DNA from 3 places in the Eubacterium ramulus genome. Region 1 is predicted to be linked to each of the others. Evidence: predicted binding sites of a transcription regulator. Region 1 holds the regulator's gene; each other region holds the start of a gene.

What was found. Region 1 encodes Rex, which represses fermentation and respiration genes when NADH is low (regulators of the CRP and FNR family bind a similar motif). Its sites were predicted from a motif close to ATTGTTAANNNNTTAACAAT; they were not measured.
Region 2: gap (type I glyceraldehyde-3-phosphate dehydrogenase) is a predicted target of Rex. The motif match lies at 2,873-2,892, and genes of this name have one in related genera.
Region 3: ACIRUQ_RS02590 (acetyl-CoA C-acetyltransferase) is a predicted target of Rex. The motif match lies at 4,605-4,624, and genes of this name have one in related genera.

What each region holds. Positions count from the first base shown of each region.
Region 1 covers NZ_CP173382.1:1,691,874-1,699,980, reverse strand. Annotated here, with positions in the region: gene ACIRUQ_RS08160 (HMGL-like protein) at 1-1,142, shown strand, start outside; gene ACIRUQ_RS08155 (GntR family transcriptional regulator) at 1,160-1,849, shown strand; gene ACIRUQ_RS08150 (NADP-dependent isocitrate dehydrogenase) at 1,869-3,080, shown strand; gene ACIRUQ_RS08145 (ABC-F family ATP-binding cassette domain-containing protein) at 3,276-5,192, shown strand; gene ACIRUQ_RS08140 (redox-sensing transcriptional repressor Rex) at 5,280-5,915, shown strand; gene ACIRUQ_RS08135 (bifunctional ADP-dependent NAD(P)H-hydrate dehydratase/NAD(P)H-hydrate epimerase) at 6,010-7,521, shown strand; gene alr (alanine racemase) at 7,518-8,107, shown strand, end outside.
Region 2 covers NZ_CP173382.1:1,845,022-1,853,128, reverse strand. Annotated here, with positions in the region: gene ACIRUQ_RS08835 (polysaccharide biosynthesis protein) at 1-486, opposite strand, end outside; gene ACIRUQ_RS08830 (cysteine desulfurase family protein) at 528-1,724, shown strand; gene ACIRUQ_RS08825 (histidinol-phosphatase HisJ family protein) at 1,770-2,570, opposite strand; gene gap (type I glyceraldehyde-3-phosphate dehydrogenase) at 3,051-4,064, shown strand; gene ACIRUQ_RS08815 (phosphoglycerate kinase) at 4,331-5,542, shown strand; gene tpiA (triose-phosphate isomerase) at 5,824-6,576, shown strand; gene gpmI (2,3-bisphosphoglycerate-independent phosphoglycerate mutase) at 6,734-8,107, shown strand, end outside.
Region 3 covers NZ_CP173382.1:565,334-573,440, reverse strand. Annotated here, with positions in the region: gene ACIRUQ_RS02610 (electron transfer flavoprotein subunit alpha/FixB family protein) at 1-6, opposite strand, end outside; gene ACIRUQ_RS02605 (electron transfer flavoprotein subunit beta/FixA family protein) at 25-816, opposite strand; gene ACIRUQ_RS02600 (acyl-CoA dehydrogenase) at 831-1,997, opposite strand; gene ACIRUQ_RS02595 (3-hydroxyacyl-CoA dehydrogenase family protein) at 2,190-3,029, opposite strand; gene ACIRUQ_RS02590 (acetyl-CoA C-acetyltransferase) at 3,263-4,450, opposite strand; gene carB (carbamoyl-phosphate synthase large subunit) at 5,042-8,107, opposite strand, start outside.

The DNA.
Region 1 (8,107 bases):
TAACGATTTACGATTATTTGCATAAACTGGGCGGTCCGAAGGGAATTGTCCGCCAGAGTGAGTTTTTCCTGTACAGCAAAAAAGACCGTGATGCAGTGTACAAATGTATGGAACGTGGATATAAGTTCCCGGAGGTTACAAGCTGGATCCGTGCAAGTAAACAGGATTTCGAATTAGTAAAAGACATCGGACTGCGTGAGACAGGTATCTTGGTCAGCTGTTCCGATTACCATATTTTCTATAAAATGAAAATGACCAGACGTGAGGCCATGAATCATTATTTGAGTGTCATCCGTGAATGTCTGGAGACAGGTATCAGCCCACGTTGTCATTTGGAAGATATCACAAGATCTGATATTTACGGATTTGTGATTCCGTTTTGTGTGGAACTGATGAAACTGATGGATGAATACAAGATTCCGATCAAAGTGCGTGCCTGCGATACGATGGGATATGGCGTTAACTTCCCGGGTGCTGTTATTCCGCGAAGCGTACCGGGTATCATTTACGGTCTGACCACACATGCCGGTGTACCGTCTGAACTGATTGAGTGGCATGGACACAATGATTTTTATAAAGCGGTTACCAATTCTACCACAGCATGGCTGTATGGTGCCTGTGGTGTCAACTGTTCTCTGTTTGGTATCGGAGAGCGTACCGGTAACACACCACTGGAAGCAATGGTATTTGAGTATGCACAGCTGAAAGGAACACTGGATGGCATGGATACTACGGTGATCACAGACCTGGTTGATTATTTTGAAAAGGATCTGGATTACACACTTCCGAGCAGAACACCGTTTGCCGGCAAGAACTTCAATGTAACAAGAGCCGGAATCCATGCAGACGGATTGCTGAAAAACGAAGAAATCTACAATATTTTTGATACAGAAAAATTCTTAAAGAGACCGGCACTGGTATCTATTTCCAATACTTCCGGTCTGGCTGGAATCGCACACTGGATCAACAGCTATTACAGACTGCCGCAGGAGCGTCATCTGGACAAAAACTCAGAATTGGTGCATAAACTGAAAGACTGGGTAGATGAGCAGTATGATGAAGGCCGTGTAACTGTTCTGACAGATAACGAGCTGGTTGTTAAAATTACAGAGTGTTGCCAGGAACTGGGTATTATTTTATAATAAGGGGGCAAAACAGGATGGGAGATAACCATTCGCTTAGTGAAAAAGTATTTCATAAACTGCAGGAAGACATTTTGTCCGGCAAATATGCAGTGGATGAGGAATTGAAGGAAAAAACGATAGGCGATGAGCTGGGGGTCAGCCGGACTCCGGTACGTGAGGCATTGCGTCAGCTGGAACTTCAGGGGCTGGTGACTATCACACCGAACAAAGGCGCACATGTGACCGGATTTTCCAAGGAAGATCTGAATGATATTTATGAGATACGATCTGTGATGGAAGGTTTGTGTGCCAAGTGGGCAGCGAAAAAAGCCACTCCGGAGCAGATTGAGGAACTGGAAGAAATTGTATACCTGACAGAGTTTCATGTGTCGAAGGGACATAGCAGTCAGGTATTTGAATTGGATAATAAGTTTCATGAGACATTATATCAGGCATCCGGAAGCAAAGTGCTGGCCGGGGTACTGACAGATTTTCATAATTATGTGCAGCGGGTACGCAAGATGACATTAAAGTCAAAGGAGCGTTCGGAAAAATCAAATGATGAGCACCGGATGATCGCACAGGCCATTCATGATCATGATCCGGAGAAAGCACAAATGCTGGCAAATCAACATATCATGAGAACCATTGAAAATATCGATCACTGTGGCTGGGATAATCTGCTGCAGGAATCAAGTGTAGAGAATCAGAAAAACGGGAAATAAGGATCGGAGGATAATTACCATGGAAAAAATTAAAATGACCACACCGTTAGTTGAAATGGATGGAGACGAAATGACCAGAATTCTCTGGCAATATATCAAAGACGAGTTATTACTTCCATTTGTAGATCTGAAGACAGAGTATTACGATCTGGGACTGGAGTACAGAAATGAAACAGACGACAAGGTAACTTTCGATTCTGCTTATGCCACACAGAAATACGGTGTAGCTGTAAAATGTGCAACTATCACACCAAATGCAGCCCGCGTAAAAGAGTATAATTTAAAAGAAATGTGGAAGAGCCCGAACGGAACCATTCGTGCGATCCTTGATGGAACAGTTTTTCGTACACCAATCAAGGTAAAAGGCATTGAGCCATGCGTAAAGAACTGGAAAAAACCGATCACCATTGCCCGTCACGCTTACGGTGATGTATACAAAGCTTCTGAGATGAAGATCCCGGGACCGGGAAAAGTTGAACTGGTTTATACTGCTGAGGACGGAACTGAGGTAAGAGAACTTGTACACAACTTTACAGGTGCAGGTGTCGTTCAGGGACAGCATAATATCTGCAAATCCATCGAGAGTTTTGCAAGAAGCTGCTTCAACTACGCACTGGATTTGAAGCAGGATCTCTGGTTTGCAACAAAAGATACGATTTCCAAAAAATACGACCATACATTCAAAGATATTTTCCAGGATATCTATGATGCAGAGTACAAAGAAAAATTTGAGGCTGCAGGCATCGAGTATTTCTACACACTGATCGATGATGCGGTTGCCCGTGTCATGAAAGCGGAAGGCGGATTTATCTGGGCCTGCAAAAACTATGACGGTGATGTTATGAGTGATATGATCTCCTCTGCATGCGGATCTCTGGCTATGATGACTTCTGTACTGGTTTCCCCAAGTGGCGTATACGAGTATGAAGCTGCACACGGAACCGTTATGAGACATTATTACAAACATCTGGCTGGCGAGGAGACATCTACCAACTCTGTAGCAACGATTTTTGCATGGACCGGTGCATTGCGCAAACGTGGAGAACTGGATCGTCTGCCGGAATTAGTAAAATTTGCAGATAATCTGGAAAAAGCTTGTATTGATACAATAGAATCTGGTAAAATGACAAAAGATTTGGCATTAATTACAGAATTAGAAAACCCGGTTGTATTGAACAGCCTTGATTTTATCAAAGCAATTCGTGAGACACTGGAGAAACTGTACGCATAAGAAGTACACAAAAAGCAGTGCTGCTTTAATCGCTGATTCTGCAAGCTGCCAAATACAAAGCATGGTTCAGAGTCAGATAGAACAGAAAGACTCAGATCTATCCGGCATAAATGGACACTGATTCGATAAAGAAAAATGAAAAACAGGAATCCTGCGGACTGCAGGATTCCATTTTTAAGGTGAGGAAGAAAATATATGATTTTAGCATGTCAAAATATCAGCAAATCATTTGGTGTGGAACCGGTGATCCGAAATGTGAGTTTTCATGTGGAAGATCAGGAAAAAGTGGCGATTGTAGGAATCAACGGTGCCGGAAAATCCACGCTGTTGAAAATTATTGTTGGGGAACTGCCGGCGGATGAAGGTACGGTGACCCTGGCAAAAGGAAAGACACTGGGGTATCTGGCACAGCATCAGGATATGGACGATGCACGGACAATCTATGAGACAGTACTGGAAGGAAAACGCCAGCTCATTGATATGGAGCAGAAAATCCGTGAACTGGAAGAAGGAATGCAGTCTGTATCAAAAGAAGAGATGGAATCTTATATGGAGAGCTACCATAAGCTGCTGCATGAGTTTGAAGCCAGGGATGGTTATTCATACCGCAGTGAGGTTTCCGGTGTGTTAAAAGGTCTTGGATTTTCCGAGAATGATTTTGAGAAACACTGCAACGAACTGTCCGGTGGACAGAAGACACGTGTGTCTCTGGCGCGTCTGCTGGTGACTCATCCAGATATCATCCTGTTGGATGAGCCGACGAACCACCTGGATATCGAATCTATTCAGTGGCTGGAGACATTTCTGATGAATTACAAAGGTGCTGTTGTGATTGTTGCCCATGACCGGTATTTTCTGGATCGGATTGTCACAAAAGTAGTGGAGATCAGTATGCATAAATCTGCGGTTTTTGACGGCAATTATACGGAGTATGCGAAGAAAGCAGCATTTGCCCGGGAGGAAGCACTGCGTGCCTATTACAATCAGCAGCGGGAAATCAAACATCAGGAAGCAGTTATCGAAAAATTGAAATCTTTCAATCGTGAAAAATCGATAAAGCGTGCGGAGAGTCGTGAAAAACAGCTGGCAAAAATAGATGTACTAGAAAAACCGCAGGAAGAAAAATCTGAGATGCATATGACACTGACTCCTTCTGTTATTAGCGGAAACGATGTACTGCGGGTGGAAGGTCTGTCCAAAGCTTATGATCAAAAGAAACTGTTTCAGGACATTTCTTTTGAAATCAAGCGTGGCGAACGGGTGGCTCTCATCGGTCAGAACGGAACCGGAAAAACAACGATTTTAAAAATATTAAATGAAAAAGTGGATGCAGATGCAGGTTCATTCACACTGGGAACGAATGTGAAAATCGGATATTACGACCAGGAGCAGCAGGTTCTTCATATGGAGAAGACATTGATGGAGGAGATTGCGGACGATTATCCAAAACTGACCCAGACCAGGATTCGAAATATTCTTGCTGCATTTTTATTTACCGAGGACGATGTGTTTAAAAGGGTCAGTGATTTAAGTGGTGGTGAGCGCGGTCGTCTGTCACTGGCAAAACTGATGCTCTCTGAGGCAAACTTCCTGATTTTGGATGAGCCTACGAATCATCTGGATATCGCTTCCAAAGAGATTCTGGAATCGGCTCTGAACCGTTATGAGGGAACGGTGTTGTTTGTATCTCATGACCGTTATTTTATTAACCGGACAGCGACCCGGATTCTGAATCTGACAGAGCAGAAGATTGTCAATTACATTGGCAATTATGATTATTATCTGGAGAAAAAAGAAACAAATGAACGGGCCTATCTGAATACCGGTGAGACGGTGGAAGTTGTGAAAGAAGATGTTTCTGAGGGGAAAACAGACTGGCAGTCTCAGAAAGAAGAGCAGGCCAAAAAGCGCAAAATCCAGAACCGTGTGAAAAAGATTGAGGAAGAAATTGAATCTCTGGAGGAAAAACTGTCGGAGCTGGAGGAACAGTTCCAGGATCCGGCGGTGGCTACTAATTCAGCCAAACTAGGAAAACTGCACAGTGAGCAGGTGGAAGTCCAGGAAAAACTGGATGGTCTGTATGAAGAGTGGGAAGCACTTGCATCGGATTGATAAAAAATTGACAAAAAGAAATGAACTGTATATAATAACCATAGATAACTGCAGAACGTTGCAGATGGTTGAAGGAGTATAGAAACAATGCAGAAGGAAATTTCACAGGCTGTCATACGGCGCATGCCTCGATATTATCGATATCTGGGAGAATTATTGGATGATGGAGTCGAACGGATTTCATCCAATGAACTCAGTGTCCGCATGAAAGTTACAGCATCACAGATTCGGCAGGATCTGAATAATTTTGGCGGATTTGGTCAGCAAGGATATGGTTATAATGTACAGTATCTGTATGAGGAAATCGGTAAGATTCTTGGTCTTGACAGACAGCATAATATTATTGTTGTCGGAGCCGGTAATATGGGACAGGCACTGGCAAATTATGTAAAATTTGAAAAACGTGGATTTGTGATCACAGGATTATTTGATGTAAATCCGGCATTGGCTGGATTGTCAGTACGTGGAATTGAGATACATATGATGGATGAACTTCCGGAGTTTTTAAAGACACAGCGTGTGGATATTGCAGTTCTGACACTTCCGAAGGAAAAAGCAGAACAGGCAGCGGAAAAGCTGGTAGAACTTGGCATCCATGCGATCTGGAATTTTGCACATCTGGATTTGGAACTTCCAGATGATGTCGTTGTAGAAAATGTTCATTTATCGGACAGTTTAATGCAGCTGTCTTATAACATTGTTCGCAGGCAGGATGATAAATAGGTAGGGAATAAAAAGCGCTTTGTTGTAAGGACAGGGCGCTTTTAGCATATGATGATAGGAAATTGCGTTTTGTTATAGAAGGGAAGGAACTGTCATGAAATATATTTTGAACAGTCGTGAAATGAAGCAGTGTGATGAAAATACGATGCGGCGACGGGGAATGCTCTCAGCAGTTCTGATGGAGCGGGCTGCCCTGGCAACGATGCAGGAGATTGTAAAGCGTTATCCAAATCCGGCGACAAAAGTGCTGGTAGTATGCGGGTCCGGGAACAACGGAGGAGATGGCGTGGCGGTTGCACGGTTGCTTTATCTGAAGGGATACAATGTGACAATTTATTTTGCCGGAAACCGGGAAAAAGCGACGGAGGAAACAAAACGGCAGATGTTTATTGCAGAACAGTATGGAGTGGAAATTTCTGATGAGTATCCAAAAGACATCGTGGACGTGATCGTAGATGCTTTGTTTGGCATCGGGCTCAGCCGTGAGGTAACGGGAAAATATGCAGAAATTCTTCAGAAAATGACGGAACAGGATGGATATAAAGTGGCAGTGGATATCGCATCCGGCATTTCTGCTGATACCGGTGCTGTTATGGGAACAGCGTTTGTAGCAGATCTGACGGTGACCTTTGGATTTATCAAAGCCGGTCAGCTGTTGTATCCGGGAGCAGAATATACTGGTGAGCTGAAAGTGGCAGATATTGGCATCGATGAGCAGAGTTTGTATGAGATCAAACCGGAACTGAAGGTGCTGGAGACATCGGATCTGAAACGATTGCCGCGGCGTGTGAACCGTTCGAATAAGGGAAGCTACGGAAAATTATTGATTTTGGCGGGATCGAAGCAGATGGCAGGAGCAGCTGTTTTTGCGGCAAAAGCAGCTTATCGCATGGGCTGTGGTCTGGTAAGGGTGGCAACGGTGGAAGAAAACCGGATAATTTTGCAGGAACAGGTGCCGGAGGCAGTTCTGGCAGTTTACAATAACGGGACAGATGTGGTAAAATTTGTAGAAACACAATTGCACTGGGCAGATGCTGTAGTGGCAGGTCCCGGAATCAGTCAGTCGGATTTGTCGGAACGCATGTTGTATGAATTGTTAAAACGGATACAGGTTCCTTGTCTGTGTGATGCGGATGCCCTGAATCTTCTCTCAAAGCATCCGGACTGGTGGAAACTGGTACAGTCTCCTCTGGTGATCACACCGCATCTGGGCGAGATGGCGAGACTGACCGGCCGGCCAATCACTGAAATCAGGGACCGGCTGGTACAGACAGCACAGGAGTTTGCAATGGAGCATCAGATTACTGTAGTTTTAAAAGATGCAAGAACGATCACAGCACAGCCGGATGGACAAAGTTATATTAATGTCAGCGGCAATCACGGTATGGCAACAGCCGGAGCCGGAGATGTGCTCAGCGGTGTGGTCGGAGCGCTTCTGGCGCAGAAGCTGGATATATATCTGGCGGCAGCCCTTGGTGTCTTTATCCATGGACTGGCAGGAGATGCAGCGGCAGAACGTGTGGGACATTGTGCTATGATGGCCAGTGATATTGTGGATGGACTTATGGATGTGTTGCGGAAACAGGAGGACACAAAAAGACAATGAAAGAATATCGGAGAATATGTGCAGACATTGATCTGGATGCATTAACACATAATTTGGATGAAATACATCGCTGTATCAGAAAGGAAACGAAGATTATTGCCGTGGTGAAGGCAGATGGTTACGGGCACGGTGCCGTTCCACTTGCAGAAGTCATGGAAAAACGGGAGGATGTCTGGGGTTACGCAGTCGCAACGCCGGAAGAAGCGGAGGAATTGTATACGAACGGAATCAAAAAACCGATTCTGATCCTGGGCTATACGTTTCCGGAATACGATGCACAGATCGTACAGGAAAATCTGCGTCCGGCAGTTTTTTCTCTGATACGTGCAAAACAGCTGTCTGAGGAAGCAATGAGACAGGATAAGATCTGTAAGATCCATATCAAACTGGATACCGGCATGAGCCGTATCGGTTTTCAGGTGACGGAGCAGTCTGCAGATGAGATCGCACAGATTGCAAAGCTGCCGCATATTATGATAGAAGGAATCTTTACTCATTTTTCCAAGGCAGATGAAACAGATAAAGCGTTTACAAAGAAACAGGAGGCTGCTTATGAGCAGATGATCACCTGGCTGAAGGAACGTCA
Region 2 (8,107 bases), 150 kb from region 1:
CAGAATCTGTGAAATAGCCGGGATGACGGCTTTTTTTCGACCATAATAGTAGCCGTTGATGCAGGCGTGGATACAGGCGAAAGGCAGGGAAAGGGTCATGATGCGGAGCAGCGGGACTGTCCGGACATCTTCCAGCAGGGAAAGCCCGATCTGCGGAGCGTAGTGCCATATGATCCAGACACAGCTGGCAGATAGCAACAGGGAACCAGACAGTCCGACACTCAGATAGGCTCTGGCCTGGCGTTTCTGTCTGCATTGGGCACAGTAACGGGAGATCGCAGTCTGGATTCCGGCGGCTGATACAGAGATGATCAGGGCAAATACCGGAAATATCAGCTGGTAAATTCCAAGTCCTTCTGCACCGATTCTGCGGGAAAGGAATATTTTATAATAAAAACCGATGATCCTGCTTAAAATTCCGGTCAGTGTCAGCAGCAGCGTACCGGATATAAAGTTCTGTTTCATGGGATTTGCATATGATTTCATTGGAAAGAAGACTCTTCTGCCTGTGGATTTTTTATAAATATATGCAGAGAAAAATCGGTCAGAACCGAAAGGAATGGTATGATTATATGAAACGGTTGATTTATTTGGATCATGCCGCCACAACGCAGCCTTTTCCGGAAGTGTTGGATGCGATGATCCCCTATTACAGCAGATATTATGGCAATCCATCATCCGGATATGAACTGGGGGAAGAAAGTAAGCGCGCCATTGAGACAGCCCGGGAACAGATTGCAGACACACTGGGGGTGGAAGATGACACTATTTATTTTACATCGGGAGGAACAGAATCCGATAACTGGGCATTGCGCTATGCCGTGCAAAATGGAAAACGAAGGAGACCACACATTGTGACATCGTCTATTGAGCACCATGCAATCTTAAACACGTGTAAAAATCTGGAAAAACAGGGAGTGCGTGTGACTTATCTTCCGGTGAATAAGGAAGGAACAGTACAGCCGGAGATGGTGGAGCGGGCGATCATATCAGATACAGTGCTGGTGTCTGTAATGTATGCAAACAATGAGATCGGAAGTATTCAACCGATACGTCAGATCGGGCAGATCACCCATCGGAAACAGGTTCTGTTCCATACGGATGCAGTGCAGGCATACGGCCAGATTCCAATTCATGTAAAAGAGGATAATATCGACCTGCTGTCTGCCAGTGGTCATAAATTTAACGGGCCAAAAGGAACCGGATTTTTATATGCCCGAAAGGGACTGAAGCTTCAGCCGATGATCCATGGTGGTGGACAGGAGCGGAAGATGCGGGCCGGTACCGAGAACGTACCGGGGATTGTAGGAATCGGACGGGCGGCGGTCTGTTCCGCAGCAATTCTGGAGAAAAAGATGGCATATGAAAGCAGGCTGCGTGATTATTTTATCCGGCGGCTGCTGGAAGAAATTCCGGGAAGCAGTATCAACGGGGATCGCCGGAACCGTCTGCCAAACAATGTGAATATCAGCATTGCGGGGGTAAACGGTCCGGCGGTAGTGGCATTGCTGGATCTGGAAGGCATCTGTGTATCATCCGCTTCTGCATGTTCCACCGGGGAACAAAAGGCTTCTCATGTACAGCTTGCCATCGGAAATGCCGGACATCAGGCATATGAGGCTATCCGTTTTACCCTGGGTATCCAGAATACACCGGAAGAATTGGACGATACCGTTGAGGTGTTAAAACAATGCGTAAAAAAATTGAGGGACTTTAAAAAATGATTTGGGTGTTAAAACGCCCAAATCTCACGTGCGTTCGACTTGAATTTAAACCGGAAGAAATTCCGGTTTTCTTTTCGTGAAGACCGTAAAGTAGTCAAAGCCGGCCGCTTTCAGCAGCTGTGGTACTTTGTCGAAATCCCAGGCAATCTGATCTGGGGCATGTCCGTCAGCACCGATGGTGATGATCTCACCTCCCAGCTCCCGATACCGGTGCAGGATTTCTTCCGTTGGGTTTGGGTGCCCGAGACCATATTTGAATCCGGCCATATTCAGCTCGATACCCTTACCGTGAGCGATAAGCTGCCGCAGGATCTCGTCAATGACATCTTTGTATTTGTCATAACTGTAATTTTTGTTCTTTTCCGGTCCGTAACGAACCACATAGTCAATGTGACCGTATACATCAAATTCATGAAAGGCAGCGATGTTTTCCAGAATGGATTCAAAATATTCCAGATAAGCGGCATGCTCGCTGCGTCCTTCATAATAAGCCGGATAATATGGATCGAGGCCGTGCACCACATGGGAGGATCCGATGACAAAATCAAAATCCATTTCCTGTAGTATTTCATGGTGCTTCTTCGCCAGATGCGGCTGCAATCCCAGTTCAATACCGAAGTTGATGTTCAAGGAATCAGAAAAATCAGCCTGCAGCTGCCGGATTCCTTTTTCATATTGAGGAAAATCAATGGTGAATAAATCCGGTTCATCCGGGTAATCATAGTCAAGGTGATCGGTAATGCAGATCCCAGCCAGATTTTTTTCGATGGCGGAACGTGCCATAGCAGCAGGATCGGCGTTGCTGTCACCGGAAAAATGAGTGTGCATATGTGTATCCCAAAGCATGAAAATGTCTCCTTTCAAGGGTGATATAAGGCTTATATTATATATTGTGCAAAATATAAACTTTGAAAAACAGCGTGGTTATGCGGTTTCCTGAAACTATGATAAGCACAGCAGTACATTTTTGTCAATCCAATCCGTGCATTTTGAATAGGAAAAATGATCGAAATTCTAAAAAAAGGAAAAAGTTTTATGCAATTACTACAAAAACACATAGTGAGACTTGGACTATAATATCAAAACTGGTGAAAAAACATCTGTAAAACTTGTACAAATTGCTAAAAAAAGAGAAAAAAAGAAACAAGATGGTGAAAAAATTAACAAAGTTAAAATAAGCGGTTGAAAACTATTGAAAAACTCAGTCATATTCGTTAAAATATAAGCAGATTGGATGAGACATCAATGAACAGACAACAGTTGAGACATCCAAAAATAAACCACCGGATGATCCGGATACATTTTAATTCTAGGAGGAATGAAAAAATGGCAGTAAAAGTAGCAATTAATGGATTTGGACGTATTGGACGTCTTGCTTTCAGACAGATGTTTGGTGCAGAGGGATATGAAATCGTAGCAATCAACGATCTTACAAGCCCGAAAATGCTTGCTCATTTATTAAAATATGACTCTTCTCAGGGTAAATATGCAAAAGCTGATACAGTTTCTGCTGGAGAAGATTCTATCACAGTTGATGGAAAAGAAATCAAAATCTACAAAGAGCCAGATGCAAATAATTGCCCATGGGGTGCTTTAGACGTAGACGTAGTTTTAGAGTGTTCCGGATTCTATACATCCAAAGAGAAAGCACAGGCTCATATCAATGCAGGTGCTAAGAAAGTTGTTATTTCCGCTCCGGCTGGAAACGACCTTCCTACCGTTGTTTACAATGTAAACCATGATGTATTAACAAAAGAAGATACAATTATTTCCGCAGCTTCCTGTACAACAAACTGCCTTGCTCCGATGACAAAGGCATTAAACGACCTTGTTAAGATCAAATCCGGTATCATGTGCACAATCCACGCTTATACAGGCGATCAGATGACACTTGACGGACCACAGAGAAAAGGCGATTTAAGAAGAAGCCGTGCTGCAGCAGTTAACATCGTTCCAAACAGCACAGGTGCTGCAAAAGCAATCGGTCTGGTAATCCCAGAGTTATCCGGTAAATTAATCGGAGCTGCTCAGCGTGTACCGACCCCGACAGGTTCTACAACAATCTTAAACGCAGTTGTTGAAGGCAACGTAACAGTTGATGAGATCAACGCAGCTATGAAAGCAGCTTCTAACGAGTCCTTTGGCTACAACGTAGATGAGATCGTTTCTTCCGATATCGTAGGAATGACATATGGTTCTCTCTTCGATGCAACTCAGACAATGGTTCTTCCGTTAGACAACGGAACAACTCAGGTTCAGGTTGTTTCATGGTATGATAATGAGAACAGCTATACAAGCCAGATGGTTCGTACAATCAAATACTTCGCAGAGTTAGCATAATCAACACTCTATAAAGTATAACAAAGACTCACTGCAGGGTCCGGTCTTTTGGACCGGACTCTGTTTTTGATTTGTGTTGCAAATCAAAAGCAGAGCCATTAGAAATGCGCACACGCATAAGATGAAAATTGCTTCGCATATGCTCGGTGCAATAAGAAAAGTATGCATAGATCAGTTACAAACAAGGTTCAATTAGACATGCATATTTTCTTGATCTTTATAGATTTCCTAAATTAAGTATATAAACAGGATAAGGAGACAATATCATGGGATTAAATAAAAAAACAGTAGATGATATTAACGTAAAAGGACTTAGAGTTCTTTGCAGATGCGACTTCAACGTACCGTTAAAAGATGGCAAGATCACAGACGAGAACCGTCTCGTTGCAGCTCTTCCTACCATCAAAAAACTGATTGCTGACGGAGGCAAAGTAATTCTCTGCTCTCACCTTGGCAAAGTAAAAACAGAGGAAGATAAAAAAACAAAAACGCTTGCACCGGTTGCAGTACGTTTATCCGAACTGTTAGGACAGGAAGTAAAATTTGCAGCTGATCCGGAAGTTGTAGGACCGAACGCAAAAGCAGCAGTAGAGGCTATGAAGGATGGCGATGTAATCCTTCTTGAGAATACTCGTTTCAGACCGGAAGAGACAAAAAACGGAGAAGCTTTTTCCAAAGACCTTGCTTCCATCTGTGATGTATTTGTAAATGACGCATTTGGAACCGCTCACAGAGCACACTGCTCCAACGTAGGTGTTGCAGGTTTGGTTGATACTGCTGTTGTTGGTTACTTAATGCAGAAAGAGATCGATTTCCTCGGAAACGCAGTAAATACACCGGAAAGACCGTTCGTGGCAATTCTTGGCGGTGCAAAAGTAGCAGATAAATTAAACGTAATCTCCAACCTGCTTGAAAAATGTGATACCCTGATCATCGGTGGTGGTATGGCATTTACATTCCTGAAAGCAAAAGGATATGAAGTAGGAAACTCTTTGGTAGATGATACAAAGATCGATTACTGCAAAGAGATGATGGACAAAGCTGAGAAACTTGGCAAGAAATTACTTCTCCCAATCGATACTACAATCGCAGATGGTTTCCCGAATCCGATTGATGCAGAGATCGCAGTAGAAGTTGTTGCATCTGATGCAATTCCGGCTGACAAAGAAGGTCTTGATATCGGAACAAAAACAGCTGAGTTATATGCAGATGCAGTAAAATCCGCAAAAACAGTTGTATGGAACGGACCGATGGGCGTATTCGAGAACCCAATCCTTGCAAAAGGTACCATTGCAGTTGCAAAATCTCTGGCAGAGACAGATGCTACAACAATCATCGGTGGCGGTGATTCCGCAGCAGCTGTAAACCAGCTTGGATTTGGTGACAAGATGACACATATTTCCACAGGTGGCGGAGCTTCTCTGGAATTCCTTGAAGGAAAGGAACTGCCTGGCGTAGCAGCAGCAAACGACAAGTAAAAATCCCATATATGAAATAATTGCTTCGTTAGATGAGACTTGACGTACCTCTATGTACGTCTGCGTCTCATCTGCCTTGCACTGATTCCATATCTGGAATTTTTTGGAGTTTTTGTAGTAATTGAATTTCTGAAAAAATTATATATTAATCCCATATATGAAATAATTGCTTTGTTAGATGAGAATTTGACGTACCTCTATGTACGTCTGCGTCTCATCTGCCTTGCACTGATTCCATATCTGGAATTTTTGAAAAATTATATGTAAGGAGAAAAAGCGAAATGGCTAGAAGAAAAATTATCGCAGGTAACTGGAAAATGAACAAAACACCGAGCGAGGCAGTTGCTCTGGTGAATGAGTTAAAACCGTTAGTAGCGAATGAAGATGTAGATGTAGTATTCTGTGTACCGGCTATCGATATCATCCCGGCTATGATTGCTGCAAAAGACAGCAACATCTGCATTGGTGCAGAGAACATGTATTTTGAGGAAAGTGGCGCTTATACAGGTGAAATTTCCCCGAATATGTTAGTTGACGCAGGTGTAAAATACGTTGTTCTTGGACATTCTGAGAGAAGAGAGTATTTTGCAGAGACAGATGAGACTGTAAACAAAAAAGTTCTGAAAGCTTTTGAGCATGGTATCACACCGATCATCTGCTGTGGTGAGACTCTGACACAGAGAAAACAGGGAATCTACCTTGACTGGATCCGTATGCAGATCAAGATCGCATTCCAGAACGTAACAGCAGATCAGGCAAAAACAGCAGTGATCGCTTACGAGCCAATCTGGGCAATCGGAACCGGTGAGACAGCTACTTCTGATCAGGCAGAGGAAGTATGCGGCGCAATCCGTGCATGCATCGCTGAAGTTTATGATGAGGCAACTGCAGAAGCAATTCGCATCCAGTACGGTGGATCTGTAAACGCAGGAAATGCAGCTGAGTTATTTGCAAAACCGGACATCGATGGTGGTCTGGTAGGCGGCGCTTCTCTGAAAGCTGACTTCGGCAAAATCGTAAACTATAATAAATAAGATAATATTAACAATGCTTTTACAATTCAGAGCCATCCGCAAGACCGTTTGGCTCTGAATTTATCTTAAACTAAATGGATGTTCCTGTCCGCATGAAGATGTTGTGAAACTAACATTTTGACAGGAGTTCAATGATACAGATTTTTTGGAGGAAAACATGAGTAAAAGACCAGTCGTATTAATGGTTTTAGATGGATATGGTTTAAATGACAATCCGGAAGGAAATGCTATCGCAATGGCTAAAACTCCGGTGATGGACAATTTGATGAAAGATTATCCGTTTGTAAAAGGTGCCGCATCCGGTCTGGCAGTTGGTTTGCCAGATGGTCAGATGGGAAACTCTGAGGTTGGACATATGAATATCGGCGCAGGCCGAATCATTTACCAGGATCTGACCAGAATCACAAAAGCAATCGAGGATGGTGATTTCTTTGAAAACAAGGGATTACTGACTGCGATTGAAAATTGCAAAAAAAACAATTCAGACCTGCATCTGTGGGGACTGTTATCTGATGGTGGTGTACACAGCCATATCACACATCTGTACGGTCTGCTTGAGATGGCAAAAAAACATGGTTTGACAAACGTATATGTACATGCATTTTTGGACGGCCGTGATACACCGCCTGCTTCCGGAAAAGATTATATTGAACAGCTGGAAGCAAAAATGCAGGAAATTGGTGTAGGTAAGATTGCATCCATTTCCGGTCGTTATTATGCAATGGATCGTGATAATAACTGGGATCGTATCCAGAAGGCATATGATTCCCTGGTATCCGGAACCGGTGTACAGGCAACGGATGCAGTGAAAGCAATGGAAACTTCTTATGCAGACGGTGTGACAGATGAGTTTGTACTTCCGACGGTTATCACGGATGAAGCTGGCAAACCGGTTTCTGTTGTAAAAGAAAATGATTCCGTTATTTTCTTTAACTTCCGTCCGGATCGTGCCCGTGAGATCACCAGAGCATTCTGTGACGATGCATTTACCGGATTTGAACGTCCGTTTATTCCGCTGACCTATGTATGCTTCAAAGATTATGATGAGACAATTCCAAACAAGATCATTGCATTTGAGAAAGAATCCATCAAAAATACCTTTGGTGAGTTCCTCGCAGCACAGGGTAAAAAACAGCTCCGTCTGGCAGAGACAGAGAAATATGCACACGTTACCTTCTTCTTTAACGGTGGTGTAGAAGAACCAAATACAGATGAGGCACGTCTGCTGGTTGCGTCTCCGAAAGATGTTGCAACTTATGATCTGAAACCGGAGATGAGTGCTCCAGAAGTAGGCATGGATCTGGTAGAGGCAATCAAATCCGACAAGTATGATGTGATCATCATTAACTTTGCGAACCCGGATATGGTAGGTCATACCGGTGTGATCCCGGCAGCTGTTGCAGCCGTAGAGCGTGTGGACAGCCTGGTAGGTGATGCTGTACAGGCAGTCAAAGATGTAGATGGAATCCTGTTTATCTGCGCTGATCATGGAAATGCAGAGCAGATGATCGACTATACAAGCGGAAATCCG
Region 3 (8,107 bases), 1.1 Mb from region 1:
TGCCATTGTTATTTCTCCTTTCTCTTACAGTCCGCATACATGTTTCTCTGTCATCTTACCAAGCAGATAAGAAACAGCTTCTTCTGTATCCAGTGTGATTTTCTCTCCAGCACCTTTTCTTACTTTGTCGGATGCTTTTGCGATCTTTGTCGGAGAACCTGCAAGACCCATGTTTCCATCTTCCAGTGTCTTCAGTTCTGCTCTTCCCATTGTTGTGATCTCTGCTTCGCATGCATCAAAGATTCCGCCCGGTGTCATGTATCTCGGGTCATTGATCTCTGCAAGGCATGTGATCAGACAAGGCATCTGAGCTTTTACTACATGATATCTGTCATCATACTGACGCTGTACTTTTACAGCATCTCCCTCGATCTCGATCTTACGTGCGTAAGAGATTACCGGGATATCAAGATGCTCAGAGATCTGTGGTCCAACCTGTGCAGTATCACCATCGATCGCCTGACGGCCTGTGATGATCAGGTCGTAATCGCCCATCTCACGGATTGCTGCTGCGATTGTGGAAGATGTAGCCCATGTATCAGCACCACCAAGGCATCTGTCTGTTACCAGAACTGCATTGTCAGCACCCATTGCTAATGCTTCGCGTAATGTATCGCCAGCTTTCGGAAGTCCCATTGTTAAAACAGTAACTTCTGCGCCATACTGGTCTTTTAATCTTAAAGCAGCCTCAAGACCTGCTTTATCATCCGGGTTCATGATTGTGAGCATTGCTGCTCTGTCAAGAGTTCCGTCCGGATTGAACTTTACTCCACCTGCTGTATCAGGTACCTGTTTAATACAAACAATAATCTTCACGATTGTTTTCCTCCTTACTTAAGTAATGCACCAGAAATAACCATACGCTGAACTTCACTTGTTCCTTCGTAGATCTCTGTGATCTTAGCATCACGCATCATACGCTCAACATCGTACTCTCTGATGTAACCATAACCACCATGTAACTGTACGCATTTTGTTGTAACTTCCATTGCAACTTCTGCTGCGTAAAGTTTTGCCATAGCAGCTTCTACAGAATAAGAAACTTTTGCACCGGCCTGGTACTCATCTTTCTTTAATGCAGCTCTGTATACCATTAACTGAGCAGCTTTTACTTTTGTAGCCATGTCTGCTAACTGGAACTGTGTGTTCTGGAACTGAGCGATGCTTCTGCCGAACTGTTTTCTTTCTTTTACATATGCGATTGTTGTCTCTAATGCACCCTCTGCAAGACCAAGTGCCTGTGCAGCGATACCGATACGTCCGCCATCCAGTGTATGCATAGCGATGTTGAAACCTTTACCCTGTTTTCCAAGAAGGTTCTCTTTCGGGATACGGCAATCTGTGAAGATTAACTCATATGTGGATGAACCACGGATACCCATTTTTTTCTCTTTTACACCAAATGTAAATCCTGGTGTTCCTTTTTCAACGATGAAAGCAGAGATCTCTTTCATTGTTCTGCCACGTTTTTCAACTTTTCCTGTAACAGCGATTACGATATATACGTCAGCTTCTTTACCGTTTGTGATGAAGCATTTGGATCCGTTCAGAACCCACTCATCGCCATCTAAAACAGCTTTTGTCTGCTGACCCTGGGCATCTGTACCTGCCATCGGCTCTGTCAGACCGAAAGCGCCCAGTTTTTTACCGGAAGCAAGGTCCGGAACATATTTCTCTTTCTGCTCTGGTGTACCAAATGTAAGGATTGGGTCTACACAAAGGGATGTATGTGCAGATACGATAACACCTGTAGTACCACAAACTTTTGATAACTCCTCTACGCACATAGCGTATGTAAGGATGTCACAACCCTGTCCACCGAGCTCCTTCGGTACAGGAATACCAAGGAAGCCATATTTAGCCATTTTCTCAACGGTTCCAGTTGGGAATTTTTCAGTTTCATCAACTTCCTGAGCAAGTGGTTTTACTTCGTTCTCAGCGAATTCTTTGAAAAGGCTTCTTGCCATTTCGTGTTTCTTACTTAATCCGAAATCCATTTTATACTTTTCCTCCATTTTTAGTGAAGCACAGTCAAAACTCCAAACGACACCAAAGACATGTGTAGCGAAATGCACATGTCTGGCGCCACTCTCCGATATGAACATCGGTATCAGTCATTTTGACTGCCTACTTCTTATATATCTTATAAGGACTATACCCCTTATAATTCGAGAGTAATTATTCTATTCTTATTTGCTGTAATCGTAGAAACCTACGCCTGTCTTGCAGCCAAGTTTGTTTGCACGTACCATTTTTCTAAGTAATGGAGCTGGACGATACTTAGGATCGCCTGTCTCAGAATAGATTACTTCCATGATAGCAAGGCAGATATCAAGACCAATGTAGTCACCTAACTGTAAAGGTCCCATTGGGTGGTTAGCACCTAATCTCATTGCTGCATCAATATCTTCTACGCTTGCAACACCTGCTTCTAATACACAGATACCTTCGTTGATCATCGGAATAAGGATTCTGTTTACTACGAAACCAGCTGCCTCGTTAACCTGAACCGGTGTCTTACCGATTTTTTTGGAAATCTCAACGATTTTATCTCTTAAATCATCCGGAGTATTTGCTCCCTGGATTACCTCGATCAGTTTCATTACTGGTGCCGGATTGAAGAAATGCATTCCGATTACCGGTCTGTCAAGACCTGCACCAATCTCTGTGATGGATAATGAAGATGTATTTGTTGCAAAAATACAGTCAGCCGGAACAATTTCCTGAAGCTCTTTGAATGTCTGTTTTTTGATTGCCATATCCTCTAATGCTGCTTCAACTACTAAATCAGCATCTGTACAAATATCTTTTGTACCTGTGGTAATTTTAGCAAGGATTGCATCAGCTTTGTCCTGATCCATTTTGCCTTTTGCGATTCTTTTTTCGAATCCTTTTGCGATTTTTTTCTTGCCGTTTGCAGCAAACTCATCATTGATATCACATAAATATACTTCATAGCCTTCTGTCTGTGCAAAAGCCTGTGCGATACCTGATCCCATTGTTCCTGCTCCAATAATACCAACTTTCATGATATGTCCTCCTTAAAATGAAAATATATACTAACATGAAACATAGCGACTGCCATACCCAAACAATCTTGTCCATAGATTAGTCACACATATCTAATAATGTCTGTGCTTTGCCGTAACTATGTTAAATTACTAACAAAGCAATGTTTAAAATATCTCCGACACTTTCGCATGTCGCAATCATGCCGGAGATAAATCCGGATTTTTAAATCCTTTTAAAAATCAAATTTTAATTAAGCTTCTTTTTTAACGATTGTAGCACAACCCATTCCGCCACCGATACACAGAGTAGCAAGTCCGTATGTAACGTCTCTCTTCTGCATAGCATGAAGCAGTGTAACAAGGATACGGCATCCGGAAGCTCCTACCGGATGTCCCAGTGCGATAGCACCACCGTTTACATTTAAGATATCAGAGCTGAAGCCTAACTCTTTCTGTACTGCTACAGACTGAGCTGCAAATGCCTCATTTGCCTCGATCAGATCGATATCATCCATCTCAAGACCAGCGATCTTTAATGCTTTTCTTGTAGCCGGAACCGGTCCGATACCCATGATCTCCGGAGCGCATCCGGCAAGAGCACCTGCTACGAATGTAGCCATCGGTTTAACACCAAGTTCTTTTGCTTTTTCTTCGCTCATTACAACGATTGCTGCAGCACCATCATTGATACCGGAAGCATTACCTGCTGTAACAAGTCCGCCCTCTTTACCGGAGCAGCATTTTAATTTAGAAAGTGACTCAGCTGTTGTGCCAGGACGCGGTCCCTCATCTTTTGCGATCATAACAGTCTCTTTTTTCATTTTAACCGGAACAGGAACGATCTCATCATCAAATGCTCCGGACTCCTGAGCTGCTACTGCTTTCTGCTGGGAAACTGCTGCGAACTCATCCAGTTCTTCACGTGTTAATCCCCACTGATCACAAATATTCTCAGCTGTGATCATCATATGGTAGTTGTTGAATGCATCCCATAATGCATCATTTACCATTGTATCAATCATAGTTGCATTGTTCATTCTGTAACCAAAACGAGCTTTCTTTAATGCATATGGAGCCATAGACATATTCTCCATACCACCTGCTACAACGATATCAGCCTGTCCAGCCATGATCATGTTTGCAGCCTCGTTTACACATTTCAGACCGGATCCGCATACTACATTCAGTGTGAAAGCCGGAACCTCATTCGGGATACCTGCTTTGATAGATGCCTGACGAGCTACGTTCTGTCCCTGGGAAGCCTGGATAACACATCCCATCATAACCTCGTCAACCTGTTCCGGAGCAACGCCTGCTCTCTTTAATGCCTCTTTGATAACGATGGATCCTAATTCAACAGCCGGAGTATTTCCAAACTGTCCACCCATTTTACCGATTGCAGTACGGCAAGCGCCTGCTAATACAACTTTCTTTGCCATTTTTTTCTTCTCTCCTTCTTGACTTTTTAAATATACCTCTAGTAATTATGTTAAAAGAATAACGCTAGACAATATTATTTTAGCACTATCATCTAATTTTTGCAACGTCTCCTTCGTCATTTTTCCTAAAATTTAAAAAGGATTTTCGTACACTTTTGTCATTTTTTTAACATAGTCGAAAGGGTGAAAAGTCATCTAAAAGACTGTTATTTTTTTAACATAGTCTCCAAAAAAAATTAGGAACCGTACACCGAACCTCGGTTTCCGCTTTCCTATTTTCTTCTTCGATGGTTCCTCGCTCTTCTGGCTAAGGTCTTTGAAAAATCTTATGAGTTAACTTTAACACACGTATGCATACAATGCAATACCCACATACAGGTAATTAAATTTCTTCCCAGTTCCTACATTACCACAAAGTTATTGAAAAATCCAGTCTTTTTATAAAACTTTGACATTTTTTTCACAAAATCTTCATATTTTTTCCATAACTGAAAGGACGCCAGAAGTTAATTTTTCCTAAGCAAGCAATTGTTAGTTGCAAGGGTAAAATTAACTTCTGACGTCTTCTCTTCAAAATCTTAAAATTAAATATTAAAGATTCTTAACTGTCGCGATGTCGATCATCGTCATCTGATCATTTGCTGTCTCAAGGCTGAGTGCCAGCGCATTTGCCGTATCCATGGATGTCAGGCAGTGAACGCCTGTCTCAATGGCATTTCGGCGAATGAGGAATCCGTCTCTGGATTTATCACGTCCCTGTGTTGGAGTATCGATAACAAGGTCAATCTTGTGTCCGAGGATCAGATCCATAACATTTGGTGATTCCTGAGAAATTTTATTTACGCGTCGGGCATTTACACCGTGATCCTGCAGATATTTTGCAGTGCTTCTTGTGGCATAAATCGTATATCCCAGTGCTTCAAAACGTTTTGCAACGCCAACTGATTCTTCTTTATCCGAATCTTTGACGGTCATGATCATCCGTTTGTACTTCGGAAGCTGGATACCAGCACCGATAAATGCTTTGTACAGTGCTTCGTTGAAATTCTTGGCAATACCAAGACACTCGCCGGTAGATTTCATTTCCGGTCCAAGACTGATCTCCGCTCCACGCAGTTTCTCAAAGGAGAATACCGGCATCTTGATTGCAATATAATCTGCCTCCGGTGCCAGTCCCGGCTTGTATCCCATTCCTTTGATTGTCTCACCAAGGATCACTTTGGTTGCCAGATCTACGATCGGGATACCTGTTACTTTGCTGATATACGGTACGGTTCTGGAAGAACGCGGGTTTACTTCGATAACGTATACTTCCTCGTTCATTGCAATAAACTGGATATTGATCAGTCCTACAACATGAAGTGCTCTTGCCAGACGTTTTGTATATTCTACAATCGTCTCTTTTACATGATTGCTGATCGTCGGTGCCGGGTATACAGAAATACTGTCTCCGGAATGTACACCGGTACGCTCGATATGTTCCATAATACCCGGGATCAGGATATCTGTACCATCGCATACCGCATCAACCTCAATTTCTTTACCCATCAGGTATTTATCGATCAAGATTGGATGATCCTGTGCGATCTGATTAATGGTATCAATAAATTCTACGATTTCATCATCATTGAAGGCAATATGCATGCCCTGTCCGCCAAGTACATAAGAAGGACGAACAAGCACCGGATAACCTATGCGGTTTGCTGCCACTTTTGCTTCCTGAGCCGTATAAACAGTATCACCTGCTGCTCTCGGAATATTCGTCTTCTCCAGGATTTCATCAAAAAGTTCACGGTCTTCGGCTGCATCAACATCCTCTGCTTTTGTACCAAGAATCGGCACACCCATCTTCATCAGGCTTTCCGTCAACTTGATCGCAGTCTGTCCACCGAACTGTACAACTGCTCCATCCGGTTTCTCGATGTTTACAACATTCTCAACATCTTCCGGTGTCAGTGGTTCGAAATACAGCTTGTCTGCAATGTCAAAGTCAGTGGAAACCGTCTCAGGATTGTTATTAATAATAATGGTTTCATATCCGGCTTTGGAAAATGCCCATGTACAATGAACCGAACAGAAATCGAACTCGATACCCTGTCCGATACGGATCGGACCAGATCCAAGTACCAGCACTTTTTTCTTCTTTGCTGTTCCATCTGCCTCATTTTCACCGTCAAAACAGGAATAATAATATGGTGTGCTTGCCGCAAACTCAGCAGCACAAGTATCAACCATCTTGAAAGAAGCTGTGATACCGTTCTCATAACGCATATTTTTGATGTAGTCTTCGTCTTTACCTGTTAACTGAGCAATCACTTTATCCGGGAACTCAATACGTTTTGCTTCACGCAGCAGATCAACAGTCAGTGCTTCGCTGCGCAGACGACCTTCCATTTCAACCAGGATTGCAATTTTATCAATGAACCACTTGTCAATCTTTGTGATTTCATGGATGGTGTCATAGGAAACACCACGACGGCATGCCTCTGCAATAACCCAGATTCTTCTGTCATCTACCACTTTCAGACGCTCGATCAGTTTATCATAAGAAAGTGTCAGATATTCATCAGAAACAAGACTGTCCACATGCTGTTCAAGGGAACGGATGGCTTTCATCAGCGCACCTTCGAAGTTTGTACAGATACTCATAACCTCACCGGTTGCTTTCATCTGTGTAGTCAGTGTACGTTTTGCAGTGATAAATTTATCAAACGGCAGACGCGGGATCTTTACAACGCAATAATCCAACATCGGCTCGAAACTTACATAAGTTTTTCCTGTAATGGCATTTTTGATTTCATCCAGTGTATAGCCAAGTGCGATCTTTGCGGCAACTTTTGCAATCGGATATCCGGTTGCCTTGGAAGCCAGGGCGGAAGAACGGCTTACACGCGGGTTAACCTCGATGACACAGTATTCAAAGGAATCCGGATTCAACGCATACTGTACATTACATCCACCGGTGATGTTCAGCTCACTGATAATATTTAACGCAGAAGTACGCAGCATCTGGTATTCTTTGTCACCCAATGTCTGGGAAGGTGCTACTACGATAGAATCACCGGTATGCACACCAACCGGGTCGATATTCTCCATATTACATACGGTAATACAGTTTCCGTTGGCATCACGCATTACTTCGTACTCGATTTCTTTCCATCCGGCGATGCAGCGCTCAACCAGAACTTCTCCGACACGGCTCAGACGCAGACCATTACTCAGGATTTCAACTAATTCCTCTTCATTATGAGCAATACCACCGCCGCTTCCGCCTAAAGTGAAAGCCGGACGCAGTACAACCGGATAACCGATGGTATTTGTAAATTTAATACCATCCTCTACCGTATTTACAACCAGAGAAGCTGCACACGGCTCGCCGATTTTTTCCATGGTATCTTTGAACGCCTGACGATCCTCCGCACGGAAAATAGTCTCAGCTGTTGTACCAATGAGTTTTACACCGTTTTCTTCTAAAAATCCGGATTCTGCCAGCTCCATACCAAGGTTCAGACCAGCCTGTCCACCCAGAGTCGGAAGTACGCTGTCCGGTTTTTCTTTTAAAATAATCTGTTTTAACACATCAACGGTCAACGGCTCGATATAAACCTGATCCGCGATCTGTTTATCTGTCATGATGGTTGCCGGGTTGGAGTTTAC